2 regions of the Gordonia sp. WA4-43 genome follow, and region 2 is predicted to be linked to the other one. Evidence: predicted binding sites of a transcription regulator. Region 2 holds the regulator's gene; the other holds the start of a gene.
What was found. The regulator LexA, encoded in region 2, represses DNA repair genes until DNA is damaged. The targets are predictions, from matches to a motif close to CGAACANNTGTTCG.
Positions count from the first base shown of each region.

Region 1: the regulator LexA is predicted to act here: its motif matches at 1,998-2,011, upstream of LEL84_RS24110 (HNH endonuclease signature motif containing protein).

Region 1 is NZ_CP084736.1:5,304,261-5,311,384, reverse strand. Features, by position in the region: gene LEL84_RS24130 (arsenate reductase ArsC) at 1-404, shown strand, start outside; gene LEL84_RS24125 (low molecular weight phosphatase family protein) at 401-811, shown strand; gene LEL84_RS24120 (ArsI/CadI family heavy metal resistance metalloenzyme) at 834-1,319, opposite strand; gene LEL84_RS24115 (Rv2640c family ArsR-like transcriptional regulator) at 1,417-1,779, shown strand; gene LEL84_RS24110 (HNH endonuclease signature motif containing protein) at 2,026-3,726, shown strand; gene LEL84_RS24105 (sigma-70 family RNA polymerase sigma factor) at 3,757-4,605, opposite strand; gene LEL84_RS24100 (DoxX family protein) at 4,761-5,123, shown strand; gene LEL84_RS24095 (nuclear transport factor 2 family protein) at 5,146-5,703, opposite strand; gene LEL84_RS24090 (flavin reductase family protein) at 5,700-6,872, opposite strand; gene LEL84_RS24085 (MFS transporter) at 6,912-7,124, opposite strand, start outside.
Region 2 is NZ_CP084736.1:309,284-316,407, reverse strand. Features, by position in the region: gene hrpA (ATP-dependent RNA helicase HrpA) at 1-1,447, shown strand, start outside; gene nrdR (transcriptional regulator NrdR) at 1,421-1,921, opposite strand; gene LEL84_RS01465 (LysM peptidoglycan-binding domain-containing protein) at 2,021-2,560, opposite strand; gene lexA (transcriptional repressor LexA) at 2,786-3,490, shown strand; gene LEL84_RS01455 (phosphoenolpyruvate--protein phosphotransferase) at 3,468-5,177, opposite strand; gene LEL84_RS01450 (DeoR/GlpR family DNA-binding transcription regulator) at 5,327-6,097, shown strand; gene LEL84_RS01445 (1-phosphofructokinase family hexose kinase) at 6,094-7,059, shown strand.

The DNA of each region.
Region 1 (7,124 bases), 440 kb from region 2:
TGCTATTTGTGTGTGTCCACAACGCTGGCCGCTCGCAGATGGCCGCCGGTTTCCTCACCGCCTTGAGCCAGGGCAGCGTCGAGGTCCGCTCCGCCGGATCTGCTCCCGCCGACTCCATCAACCCGGCCGCGGTCGAGGCGATGGCTGAAGTCGGTATCGACATCTCCGCACAGTCACCGAAGATCCTCACCCCCGACACCGTCGAATCCTCCGACGTCGTGATCACCATGGGCTGTGGCGATGCGTGCCCGGTGTTCCCCGGCGTCAGCTACCGGGACTGGGCTCTCGACGACCCAGCCGGCCAAGGCATCGACGCGGTCCGCCCCATCCGCGATCAGATCCGCGGACTCGTCGCGAACCTCCTCGACGAACTGGTACCCGCCGACCAGCAGGTCGGCCAATGAGCACACCACCGCAGGTGTTGTTCGTGTGCGTGTCCAACCGCGGCAAATCGGTGATGGCCGAACACCTCACACCGACAGTCACCGACCGGATCACCCCATCCTCAGCCGGCACCAACGCGAAAATCGGCGGCCAGGTCAACGAACTGTCCGCCCAGGTACTCGCCGAAGTCGGCGCCGACGTCGTCGGACATCAGCCGCGGCAACTCACCGATGAACTGATGCAAGCCGTGGACCTGGTCGTGGTGGTCGGCACCGCCGAGGTCACCCCACCCGACGGCGTCGCCCTCGAAGTGTGGGACACCGACGAACCCTCCGGACGGGGCATCGACGGTATCGAACGAATGCGGCTGATCCGCGACGACATCACCAACCGGATCCGCGCCCTCGCCGACCGCATCGCGCGGTAGGCGAGAACGCGAACCGAGGCTGTCAGCAGCAGGCTGTGCGCGCCTCGGCCTGGTCTGCGGCGTTGCCGCCGCAGCACACCGAACCCTGCTCGGCGTCCTCGGTGGCGTTCTGTTCCAACAGTTTCGGGCTGGTCCCGAACGTCTCGGAGTCAGCCAGCACGGTGTAGACCTCCCACTTCTCCTTCGCCGGCCCGGTCACCCACACCTTGTCCTGCGTCGCGAAACAACAGGTGGAGTTGATCTCCTCCTGGGTGAACAGACCCTCCCCGGACAACCGGGCGATCTCGGCGTGCACCTTCTCGCTCGACTCGACCTCGACGCCGAGATGGTTGATCGTGCCGCCCTGGCCGGGATTCTCCAGCAGCACCAGCTTCAGTGGCGGCTCGACGATCGCGAAGTTGGCGTATCCCGGCTTGCGCTTGGCCGGGGTGGTGTTGAACAGCTTGGAGTAGAACTCGATCGCGGTATCGAGATCATCGACATTGAGCGCGAGCTGCATACGGGACATGACCATCACCTTCACCTGTGAGACATATATCGAACTACTGACACCTGCAGGGTGCCACCTTTTCGACATATGTCAAGTACCAGGGTATGGTCGGGTCATGCCGAAGGCCCTGCCGATGGTCGACATCAGTGCCCCGATCTGCTGTGCGCCCGTGTCGGCGGCCCCTCTCGATGACGACACCGCCCTAGAAATCGCTCTGCGGCTCAAGGCGCTGGCCGATCCGGTCCGGATCAAACTCGTCTCGATTCTGCTCACTGACACCGGTGAGGGGATCTGCACCTGCGACCTCGCGACCGCGGTCAGCCTCACCGAGGCCACCACGAGCCACCACCTGGGGCAGCTCCGCAAGGCCGGCATGGTCGCACCTGACCGACGAGGGATGAACGTCTACTACCGTGCCCGGCCAGAGTCGTTGGAAGCGCTGCGCAGCGTTCTCAGCGCCATCACGGGGTGCTGCTGAACCGTCGCAGGCGCGGTCAGTTGAGCACCTGCGTCAGCCCCCCCCCCTCATCGGCAACCGCGCCACGCAACGCAAGGCACATAGCGGTGCGTGGCGGAAACCAAATGAAGAAGTGTCACCACCAAGACCCCTCACACTGTCACCAGTGTCTTGATGCGGAAGTGACACCGATGTCCTGCGAGATGACAGTTGCAGATCGGCGATAACCACTCTTGACTCGAACGTATATTCGAGTATCGTGGAGGTATGTCATCGGGGGCGGGGGCCGGATCCACCACATCGGTGGACCCATCACAGGAGTCGGTCGAGCCGCGCTTTCGTCCCGACCATGAACTCTCCGCATCCGAACTCGTCGAGGTCCTCAACCACTGCGCGGGCTTGGCGGCAGCGTCCGCGCATCGAATGATGGTCGTTGCCAGCCTCATTCACGATGAACGCGAGATGGACTACGCCCAGCGGCGCGCCGAGACGCACAGCGGCGAACTCGACTCCATCGAAGCCTTCGAGCACCTGTCCGCGCGAGTGGCCGCGGGCGAGAACCCCTACGAGCAGTTCGGACCGAACGGTCTCGAACAGGCCATCGCCGAAGTCGGTGCCACCCTCACCGTGACACCGGCTGAGGCGAAAGACCTCATCGAAGCCGGCGACGCACTGCGCTACCGACTCTCCTTCACCGGACACGCACTCGCGTGTGGTCGAATCGACAAGCGGCGCTTCCTCATCGCTCTCAAGCGCACCGATCTCATCACCGACGACGAAGAGATGCAGACCGTCGACGCCCATCTCGCCGAGGCGATCTTCGCCCGCGCACCGATGTCCACGGCCCGGTTCACCGCTATGGTCGATTCCATCGTCGCCAAGTGGGCGCCCGACGCGGTCCGTCGACGCAAGGAGCGGGTGAAGTCCGACCGCAAGGTGACCGTCACCCCCGACCGCTTCACACCCGGGCAGTCCCGGATCTCCGGCACGCTGCCCCATGCTGATGCCGCCGAGTTCGACGCCCGCCTGACGGCGATGGCCACCGCGGTCCACGCCGGTGACCCTCGAAAGTTGGCCAACCGCCGGGTCGATGCTATGAGAGCGCTCGCTCGCGGTGAAGCCGCCATCACGTGCCTATGCGACGACTGCCGACCTGCCGCAACCGAACCCGACACAGCAACAGACTCCGACGCAGCGACAGTGGGGACCGTCGAGCCGCCTGCACCAACTGCTGCGATGACGGAGGCGGACACCATCGTCGACCCGTCAGCCGACGTCGTTGTCGATGACCCGGCTGAGCCGGCCGCCTCGGCGTCGGATTCGGCTGCGCCGCGCGCGACGTTTCACATCGTGGTGAACCTGTCGACCCTGTTCGGTCTCGACAACGATCCCGCTTTCCTCGACCGCCATGGCATCATCGACGCCGACACCGCCCGGCAGCTGCTCGCCGAAGCGCGCCGCACCTACATCCACCCCGCTCCTACCGGACCCGACGGTTCACCGGCTCCAGACGCAGACAGTTCGACAACGCGGTACACCCCGTCGAAGAAGCTGCAGGCGCTGGTGCGTGCCGGCGAACTGTGCTGCACCTTCCCGGGCTGCAACGCCCCGGTCTGGCAGATCGATCTCGACCACACCGAACCCTTCGACCACGCCGACCCGCGTCGCGGTGGCCCGACCGATGCGCGCAACCTCAAACCGCTGTGCCGGTTCCATCACCGCATCAAGACCTTCACCAGCTGGCAGGACCACCAAGACGAACTCCAGACCGCCTGGTTCACCACACCCACCGGGCACATGTTCGTCGGCAACGCCTTCAGCGGACGCGACCTGTTCAACAAGCTCTTCCCCAGACGGTCACCCGATCATCCCGCCCGCGACAGACTCGACACGCAGCGCGACAACGACTTCCGACGCCACCAACGCGCCGAGAAGCGCTGGAACGACGCCAACCCGCCGCCCTTCTGAACACCGCAGAGGCCACATCGCCGGTCAGGACTACCTGGACACGGCGGGTGACGTCATGCGACGAATGTCGATCCGCACGACTCGCCCACCCTTCACGGCGATGTCGATGACGGCGAGCGGGTGACCGCCCGGTGCGATCACATGAACCATCCGACCTCCCAGCCACATCGGTGTACTCGCCCGGATGCGATCGACGAACAACCGGGTCTCCTCCGCGACCGCCCGGGCGCCCCGGACCACGGTCGGTGTGTCCGGCGGGACCAGTGACCGGTCGGCGACACGGACGCAATCATCAGCCAGCAGCGCGACCATCGCATCGAGATCGCCGCCGCGCGCCGCGGCCAAGAAGGCGTCCACGACCCGGGCCGCGGCGGCCGACGGCAGCTCGGATTTCGACTCGGAGTCCAGCTGCGTCAACGCGATCCGGCCGCGTGCCCGGCTCGCATGCTTCTTCGCACCGTCCACGCTGGTGCCGAGGACCGTTGCGACCTCGCCGAACGGCACCGCAAAGAGGTCATGCAGCACATAGGCCACGCGTTGCGACGGCGTCAACCGATCGAGGACCACCATCAGCGCGCGCGACACGTTCTCGCGCTGCAGGTAGAGCTCGTCGGCCGCGACAGCCTCCGCGGGGAGAGCGTCGGCGAACAGCGGATCTTCCTGTCGTCTGCCGCGGGCGCGCAACTGATCGAGACACACCCGGGTGAGTGTTGTCGTCAACCATGCGGCAGGGTTGCGGATCTCGGTGCCGTCGACACGCAGCGAGTTGAGCCACGTGCTCTGCACGGCGTCCTCGGCGTCGTGGATCGAGCCGAGCATCCGGAACGCCATGGCGGTCAGCTGCGGTCGTAGATCTTCGAACTCTGAGGTCGGTACCACCGGATGTCACCTTCTCGTGGGGCAGGACGTCGGTACGGATGAGAGCACCACACTCACATCGTCCATCCGACAACCCACCTCAGAGGAGGACACATGTCGACCGTACCGACCCGGCCACCGCGCGGCGGAACCCGACCGGCGAAGGGCCCCCGGCGATGACCACCGCCCTGTTCGTCGCCACGATCATCTGCATCGTGGCCAATGCCGGTATCGCCATCGCCGACTTCGCCCGGGCCGAGTTCGTGCTGGCCAATTCGGCCGAGGTCCACGTCCCACCTCGGTTCCTGCCCCACCTCGCGACACTCAAGGCCGCCGGAGCAGCAGGGCTCGTCCTCGGGTTGACGATCGAACCCTGGATCGGCGTCGCCGCCGGAACCGGGCTCACTCTGTTCTTCGTCGGCGCGGTCATCGCCCATGTGCGGGCCCGCGTCTTCTACAACATCGCGTTCCCGGGCGCCTTCCTGCTCCTCGGCGTGGCGGCTACGGTCTACATGATCCGACTGACCACAGGCGCGTGACCCGTCACCGGCGTCGACCGCCTCAGCCCATCAACACCGACGCCGACGGGTGGCTTTCGGCGAATCCGTTGGGAAGCGGCGCGATGAAGACGTTCTCGGTGCGGGTGCGGGTGATCCGCCACCGGCCCTCATCCCTCCGGAAGGCGTTGTTCAGCCGGCTCGACCGCAGCAGGGCCGAGCCGTCGCCGAACAACCACGGCTGCATGTGAATCCACTGCCCTTCGGCCTCGTCGCCGTCGACGTGGATCTGCTCCGACGTCAGGTAGTGCGCGTTGAGGAGCAGTGCCGGGTCCCGCTTCTCGCTCCAGAAGCGCTGGAAGTGTTCGCGGATGGCCTGTTTGCCCTCCGCACGCCCGAACTGTCCGTCGTAGTACTCGCCGACGCCCTCCCACACCGCGTCGTCGGTGTAGAGGTCCAGGATGCGCTCGATGCGCTCGGCGTCATCCGCGAGACCGGGTTCGGGACACGGGGTGTCACAGAGGAACATGTATCGAGCCTGGATTCGTCGGATCTCGGCTTCGGCCTCCAGGGTCTCGACCCGCGCGACGAGCGCCGAGATCCTGGCATCGTCGTCGCTCATCGGCCAAGCACCTCGACCACCGCACGCGCCTCCGAGATCCAGGCCTCGACCTCAGAGCCGTTCACGCCCAGCGGCAACTGCGACAACCGGAGCGTCATCGAGTATCCGCCGCGTGCGTCCCGGATCGGCAGGACGACGGAACCGACGTCATAGGTCTGATCGGGTCGCACCTCGCGGAGGCGATAGTCCACGGCCGACTTCCCGATGGACTCGCAGATCTCGCGTTCCTGCGAAGGCGTCAACCGCCCTCGCTCATAGGATTTCGTCGCCTCTCGCATCTCCTCGTACGCAGTCGATGAGGCATCGGGCAGAAAGGACACCAGGTAACCGTGCCGCCGCACGAAGTCGAGACGGTCGCGATGTACCTGTCGCACATCATCGTCGGCATGCCGGAGCTTCGCCAGCCACCGCTCCCGGGTCTCGTCGTCCTGGTCGAACACGTACGTGTCCCCGATGGGCGGCACCATCGGGATGCGGTACGCGAGGCCTTCCTCACGGTCGACGCCCGGCGCGGTGGCCGACAACACGACGGCCATCTCGTCGCGGCTGACCGCGGTGAGGACCGACACCTCGCAGCCGACGGACGTCGCCAATGCCTCCACCTGCGGGCGCGCCGCGTGCGCGGCGTGGATCGTCGGCAGGATCTCGTGGTCCATTCGGGCCATCAGCGACGTCGACACGAAGCTGCCGTAACCACCCTGGAAGAAGATCAGCGGCGACACCGGGTTGGTCACGGCCAGATCCCGCACCTCACAGAGCGTTATCCAGTGATCGCCTGCTTCGACGACGTTGCTGATGCGGGTGTCGATCCAGGCCACCGAATCCGCGAGAACCGGATCGCCCGACGGCGAAGGGAACCAGTCGATGCCCGCGAGCTTGTCCTCCCAACGCTGCGCGATGGTGAGGACGACGTCCTCCTGTTCACCGCCGAGGATGTTGATGCACAACGACTCGCAGGCCCGCATCTTCTCGAAGGTGCGCGAGGTCTTCATCGGCATGAAGGACACCAACGGCGGGTCCATCGACACCGAACTGAAAGTCCCGACGACCATGGCCAGCACGGAGCCGTCGTCACCGCGTCCCGTCACCACGACCACGCCGGTGGGATAGTGCCCCATCACATTTCGGAAGAAGCCTGGGTCGATGGCACTGATCACGTTGTCGGACATGTCTTCTCCTGGGATCGAATCGTCGCGGTGGTCGGGCACTCAGGCGGACCGGGCCTCGACCGGCTCCTGGACGTAACGCTTCTGCAGAATGGCACCGAGTCGCTCCGGTCGGAGGAAGGCGATGCACAGTGCGCCGCCGACCAGCAGGACGATGCCGGTGATCGTGAACGCCTGGTGCACGCCGGCCGCCATGTTGTCGGCCATCTCCGCGCTGGGCTTCTCACCCTTCGGCGGCGACACATACCCCGCGTC
Region 2 (7,124 bases):
GAAGAAGGCCCGCCGGGCCGAACCCGATCTGCTGGATCTGCGCCCCGAGGACGTCACGGGAGGCACCGACGTCGCCCCCACGGACTATCCCGGCGCCTGGCAGCAGGGCGACACCCGACTCGAACTGCGCTACCGGTTCGAACCGGGCGCACCCGACGACGGCGTCACCGTCGTGATCCCGCAGGCACTGCTACCCCATGTCCGACCGGCCGGCTTCGACTGGTCGGTCCCGGGCATGCGCGCTGAACTGGCCACCGCACTGGTCAAGTCGCTGCCGAAACAGCTCCGCAAGAGCATGTCGCCCGCGCAGCGATTCGCCGAACTCGCGCTCGGCCGGCTCACCCCGCGCAAGGAGCCGCTCACCACCGGGCTGGCCCGCGAGCTCTCGGCGATCACCGGGATGCGGGTGACCGCGGGCGATTTCGACACCGACCGGGTACCGCCGCACCTGCGCATGCATTTCGCGGTGGCCGACGACTCCGGACGGATCGTCGCCCGCGCCGACTCGTTGCCCGAACTCCAGCAGACCGGAACGCCCGCGGCGCCGAAGACGGTGTCGCGCAACCTGTATAAGACCTGGACCGCCGACGGGATCGGCTCGCTCGCCGAGCAGACGACGGTCGATGTCGCGGGGCAGCGGCTGACCCGGTACCCGACGATCGACGTGGTCTCCGACGAGAAGGGCCACGCACGGGGCGTCGTCGTCGTCGATGCGGCGAGCCCCGAGACACGAGACCGCCTCCTGCGACGCGGGATCGTCGCCCTCCTCGACTTCGCGATACCTCCGCTGCACAAGCGGATCGCCGGCTCGTTGAGTCCGGTCGAACGACTCGCCCTGAGCCAGAGCCCGTACTCGACCACCGAGGCACTGCTCGCCGACTGCACCCGACGGGCCATCCGGGACACCGTCGCCGACACCGACGACGCAGAGCTCGCCGCGGTTCGCTCACCACAGTCCTTCTCGGCGCTGCTCGAACGAATCCGGCCACGGGTCTCCGCAGCCGCACCGGACTACTTCTCGCTGGCCGTCGCAGCTCTCGAACGGATGGCCCCGCTGAGGGCGGCGATCGACCGGCACGCCGGTTCGCTGGCTGCCGACGACGTCGCCGAACAGGTCGCCCACCTCGTGTTCGACGGATTCGTGGCGGCCACCGCGCGACGCCACCTGGAGAATCTGCCGCGCTATCTCGACGGCGCGCAAGCACGTCTGGAGGCACTACCCGCGTCCGCAGCACGCGACCAGGCCGGGGTGGCCGCCGTCGATCGCGTCGTCGAACGGTGGGCCCAGCGCCTCGAACAGGTACCCGAGCACCGGCGGGCGGTGGTCGACGACGAAGCGCAGTGGCTCGTCGAGGAGTTGCGCGTGGGGCTGTTCGCCCAGCGTCTCGGTACCGCGTTCCCGGTGTCGGAGAAACGGGTCCTACGAGCTCTGGACCGGCTCGGCTGACACGGGTTCGGCGAGCGCGCTCCCGGAACCCGATGCCGCCTTCAGGTCGTCGATCTCACGCTGGAAGTCCTCCACCGAGTCGAACGACCGGTACACCGAGGCGAAGCGCAGATACGCCACCTCGTCGAGATCGCGGAGCGGGCCCAGGATGGCGAGTCCGACCTCGTTGCTGGGGATCTCGGCCGATCCACTGGCGCGCACCGTGTCCTCGACCTGCTGGGCGAGTTGCGCGAGCGCGTCCTCGGCGACGTGGCGGCCCTGACAGGCTCGCCGCACGCCGCGCATGACCTTCTCCCGGCTGAATGGTTCGGTCACGCCGTTGCGTTTGACCACCGCGAGCACGGCGCTCTCCACGGTCGAGAACCGGCGACCGCACTCCACACAGGAGCGACGGCGGCGGATGGCCTGCCCTTCATCTGCGACACGCGAGTCGATGACCTTGGTGTCGTCGTTCTTGCAGAAGGGGCAGCGCATCGTGTCCTCACGCAGGTCGCGGGACGCTGGAACGCACCCGAAGCGTGCGCCCCGCCGCTTGTCGGCCGGCCCCTGTGACATCGAGGATACCGCCCAGCCTCAGCGGTACCGGGGGGTGAGCAGGGGCTGGCCCACCTGCAGCGCGCTCGACCCCAGATCGTTCATCGCGACGATCTCGTCGATCACGACCTCGCGCGGCATCTCGGGTGCCACCCGGCCGGCGATCGAGCTGAGCGAGTCCCCCGAGCGCACGTGGACGACCTCGGCACTCACGGCGGACGGGGTCAGCGAGTCCGAGTAGTTCTGGCCCACGACACCGAACACCCACACGACGAACGCCAGCCCGACGCCGGCGAGGAGCGCGACCGCGGTGCGGCGGCGGCGACGGAACACCGCCGCGTCGGGTCCGACCGGGCCACGCCCGCGCACCCCGACCGGAGAGCCACAGTGGGTGCCGCCGACCCGCGGGGTCACCGGCGACGCACCCCGCGGTCGGGTGCCGGCCGGCCGGTTGTCTACCGGGCGGCCGCCGTCGGACAGCGGGGCGCGCGTCCGGACCCCATCGGCGCGGTCGGTGGGGGGCCGGACAGCGTCGGGACGGTCGGTGCGGACGGGAGCGACGAGAGTGGCGGTGCGCATGGTGCCCTCCGGTGTTCGGGTGTCTGGGATCGTGCGGGGTGTGACGGTCGGTGTTCGAACATCGATCAGATGTTCGATGCACTGATGTTCGAATTTGTAGCACGACGTCCCGACAAAGTCTCGCGACACATCGAACAAATGTTTGAGGTGCCGGTCGCACTCGGCTAGGCTCGGACCCGGTGCAAGCCATCTACCAGCACGTTCCGAAGACGAGAGGAACCGAACATGAGTGACACCGGCGATAGGCGCGGCCGAGCGCGGGGCGCCGACGACGAGGCCCCGTTCGACGCCGCCGCCGCCGAGGCCTCACTCACCCCGCGACAGGCCGGGGTCCTGGAGGTGATCCGCCGCTCGGTGCGCGAGCGCGGTTATCCGCCGACCATCCGGGAGATCGGCGACGAGGTCGGCCTGGCCTCGACGTCGTCGGTGGCCCATCAGTTGCGGACGCTGGAACGCAAGGGGCTGCTCAAGCGCGACGCGAACCGTCCCCGTGCGGTCAACATCGCCCCGAGTGACACCCCGTCGCCGGACACCCCGTCGGCCGGTCAGCTGCCCGAGCCGACCTTCGTGCCGGTTCTCGGCCGAATCGCGGCCGGCGGTCCGATCCTGGCCGAGGAGGCCGTCGAGGACGTCTTCCCGCTGCCCCGTGAGCTGGTCGGCGAGGGATCTCTCTTCCTGTTGCGCGTCGTCGGCGAGTCGATGATCGACGCCGCGATCTGCGACGGCGACTGGGTCGTGGTCCGGCAGCAGAACGTCGCCGACAACGGCGACATCGTCGCGGCCATGATCGACGGCGAGGCCACCGTGAAGACCTTCAAGCGTCAGGGCCCCAACGTCTGGCTCATGCCGCACAACGAACTGTTCGATCCGATCCCGGGCAACGATGCCGTCATCCTCGGCAAGGTCGTCACCGTGATGCGGCGAGTCTGACCTCTCCACCGACCGAACCGTCGAGCACCGCCGCGGCAGCCTCGCGCGCCGCGGCGGGATCCGAGGTGGCCAGGGCAGCCTCGGCGGCGGCCCGGCAGTCCGGTGCGGACACCTCGCCGAGCCGGGCCCCCACGGCCGCGGCAGCAGCCGGCGCGCTGGACAGCGAGGTGACCCCGAGACCGACGAGCACGCAGGCGAGGTTCGGATCGGCGGCGGCCTCGCCGCACACCCCGACCGGCTTTCCCTGACGTGCACCCGCTGCCGCGACACCCGCGATGAGGCTCAACACGGCCGGTTGCCACGGGTCGGTCAGTCCGGCGAGATCGGCCGACATCCGGTCGGCCGCCATCGTGTACTGGGTCAGATCGTTGGTGCCGATGGATACGAAGTCCACCTCGGCGAGGACGGCTTCGGCCAGGATCGCCGCCGCGGGCACCTCGATCATCACCCCGGCGACCAGACCACGGCCGCGGACCTCGGCGGCGAAGGTGCGCGCCTCCGCCGGCGAGGCGATCATCGGCGCCATGACCCACGGCGCGACGGCCGACCCCGACGCGGCCTGCGCGATCGCGTCGAGCTGATGCGCGCGGATCTCGGGGTGCGCCAGCGCGATCCGATCGCCCCGCACGCCGAGCGCTGGGTTCGATTCGTCGGGATGGGTCACGAACCGGAGCGGTTTGTCGGACCCGGCGTCGAGGGTGCGGATGACCACCTTCTGCCCGTCGAACGCATCGAGCACCTCCCGGTAGATCGCGGCCTGCTCGTCCACCGACGGTTCGTCGGCACGCTCGAGGAACGCGAGTTCGGTGCGGAAGAGCCCGACGCCCTCGACGGGGTACCCGGCCGCGGCGCGTGCCGACGATCCGTCGGCGACGTTGGCGAGCACCGCCACGGCCACCCCGTCGGCGGTCTGCCCCGGACCGGTCCAGCCGGCGACGAGTGCGGCATGCCGCCGATCCTCGTCGACGCGAGCCCGGGCCGCCTCCGCATCGGGCTCCACCTCGATTCGCCCGGTGCTGCCGTCGACGAGAATGGTTGTGCCGGGCTCGATCTCGTCCAGGTCGGCCACCGCCACCACGCACGGGATCCCCAGCTGGCGCGCGATGATCGCGGTGTGGCTGGTCGGTCCGCCGAGGCGGGTGACGAGGGCGATGGTGCTCGTGGGGTCGAGGCCCGCGGTGTCGGCGGGCGCGAGGTCGTCGGCGAGCAGGACCGACGGCACCTCCGGAGTGGGCACACCAGGTTCGGGTAGGCCGAGCAGTTCGGCGAGGACCCGGTCGCGCACGTCGTTGAGATCGGTGACCCGCTCGGCCATCAGTCCGCCGAGCTTGGTGAACACCGCCGCGAACTGTTCGGTGGCCGCGACGGCAGCGGCCTCGGCGGGGGCGCCCTTGCCGATGAGCGCGGTCGCGGCACCGATCCAGCCGCGGTCCTCGGCCAGGCCCGCCGTCGCGGCGAGCACCTCGGCCGTCACCCCGGTGTTCTGCGACGCGCGCGTGCGCAGCCGCGCGGCGACGGCGCCGGCCGCGGTGGCGAAGCGCGTGACCTCGTCGGCGCGCCGTTCCTCGGCGATCTCCACACCGACGCCGAGCTTCTCCGGCGAGTGATCGGGTCGCTCGCCCGGCCACAGCGCGGGACCGTGGGCCAACCCGCCGACCACCGGGGTTCCCGTCAGGATCTGCGCCATCGTCTTGCCTCTCATTCGACTACCGATGTGACCACCGTTACAAAAAGTGCTTGACTTGTCAACACAAACAGGCGTAAACACAGTAACTACAACATCCAATCCCACACGCCTCAACAAGCGGGGTGGTCGAAACCGGAGATCGGAGCCGTGTGTACGCCGAGGAGAGACAACAGGCGATCGTCGACGAGGTGCGCCTCGCGGGGCGGGCATCCGTGGCCGCGCTCGCCGAGAAATTCGACGTCACCAGCGAGACCGTCCGACGCGATCTCGCGGTACTGGAACGCGCCGGACATCTCCAGCGGGTCCACGGCGGCGCCGTACGCGCCGAGATCATGCGCACCCTCGGCGAGCTCGGGATCGACGAACGAGAGTCGAGCCAGATCGAGCAGAAGACCGCGATCGGCCGCGCGGCCATCCGGTTCCTGCCGCCCGACGGCGGTTCGGTGCTCTTCGACGCCGGCACCACCACGTACCGCGCGGCCAAGGCGACCGCACCCGATCGGAGGCTCACCCTGTTCACCAACAGCCTGCCCATCGCCGGCCTGCTCGCGGGCACCCATCCCGACGGTCTCCATGCCCTCGGCGGTCGCGTACGCGGTCTCACCCAGGCGACCGTGGGCGTCGAGACCGTGGACGCGCTTCGCCGACTGCGCGTGACCACCGCTTTCATCGGGACGAACGGGCTGAGCGAGGCCCACGGGTTGTCGACACCCGACCCCGACGAGGCCGCGGTCAAGGCGGCGATGGTCGCGGCCGCACAACGCGTCGTGGTCCTCGCCGACAGCTCGAAGATGGACCGGGAGGACCTCACCTCCTTCGCCGGACTCGACGACGTCGACGTCCTCATCACCGACTCCGGGATCGACCCGGCCTATTCGGCGGCCCTGTCCGCGCGTGGCGTCGAGGTCGTGATCGCATGATCGTCACCGTCACCGCCAACCCGAGCCTCGACCGCACCCTCGAACTCGGCGCACCGCTCGCCCGCGGCGAGGTGCAGCGCGCCGGCGTGGTCCGCACCGAGCCGGGCGGCAAGGGCGTCAACGTGGCCCGGGTCGTCGCGGCCGCCGGCCTGGCCACCCGCGCACTGCTCCCGGCGCGGCCGGGCGACCCGCTGCGGGCCGCACTCGACGACCTCGCACTCCCCTACGACGCCGTGCCGGTCGACGGCGAGGTCCGGTCCAACATCACCATCGCCGAATCCGACGGGACGACCACCAAGATCAACGCACCGGGCGTCACCTTGACGGGCCCGGACCGCGAGGCGCTCGTCGGGCTGATCCGTGAGCACGCCGGCTCCGCGCAGTGGGTCACCCTCTGCGGGTCGCTGCCTCCCGGCGTCCCCGACGACTGGTACCGCTCGATCGCCGACGACCTCGTCCTCGCCGGCTGCCGGGTCGCGGTGGACACCTCGGGCGCTCCCCTCCGTGCCAGCGTCACCGGTCGCGTCGACCTGATCAAGCCCAACGAGGACGAGCTCGCCGAACTGGCCGGCGCCGACCCCGGACAGCTCCGAGAAGCACTCGCGCGCAACGATCTCGGACCGGTCATCGACGCCGCTGCGACCATCGCCGAACAGATCGGGGGCAACGTCCTCGCCACCCTCGGCGCCGTCGGGGCCGTGTTGGTCACCGCATCCGGCGTGTGGTCGGCGACCCCGCCGCCGATCGTCCCGCGCAGCACCGTCGGCGCCGGCGACTCGTCACTGGCCGGCTACCTCATCGCGCAGAGCACCGGGGCCGCGCCCGCCGACTGCCTCCGGTCGGCCGTGGCGTACGGCGCGGCGGCCGCATCGCTCGCCGGCACCCAGGCCCCCACGCCCGACCACCTCGACCTCCCCGGCGTGCGGGTGACCGAACTGTCGGGAGCCGCGCGCATGACCTGACGGCACCGTCCCGGCGAGTCCCCACATCCATCCAACACCGCACCCATCCAGCACCGACTCCATCC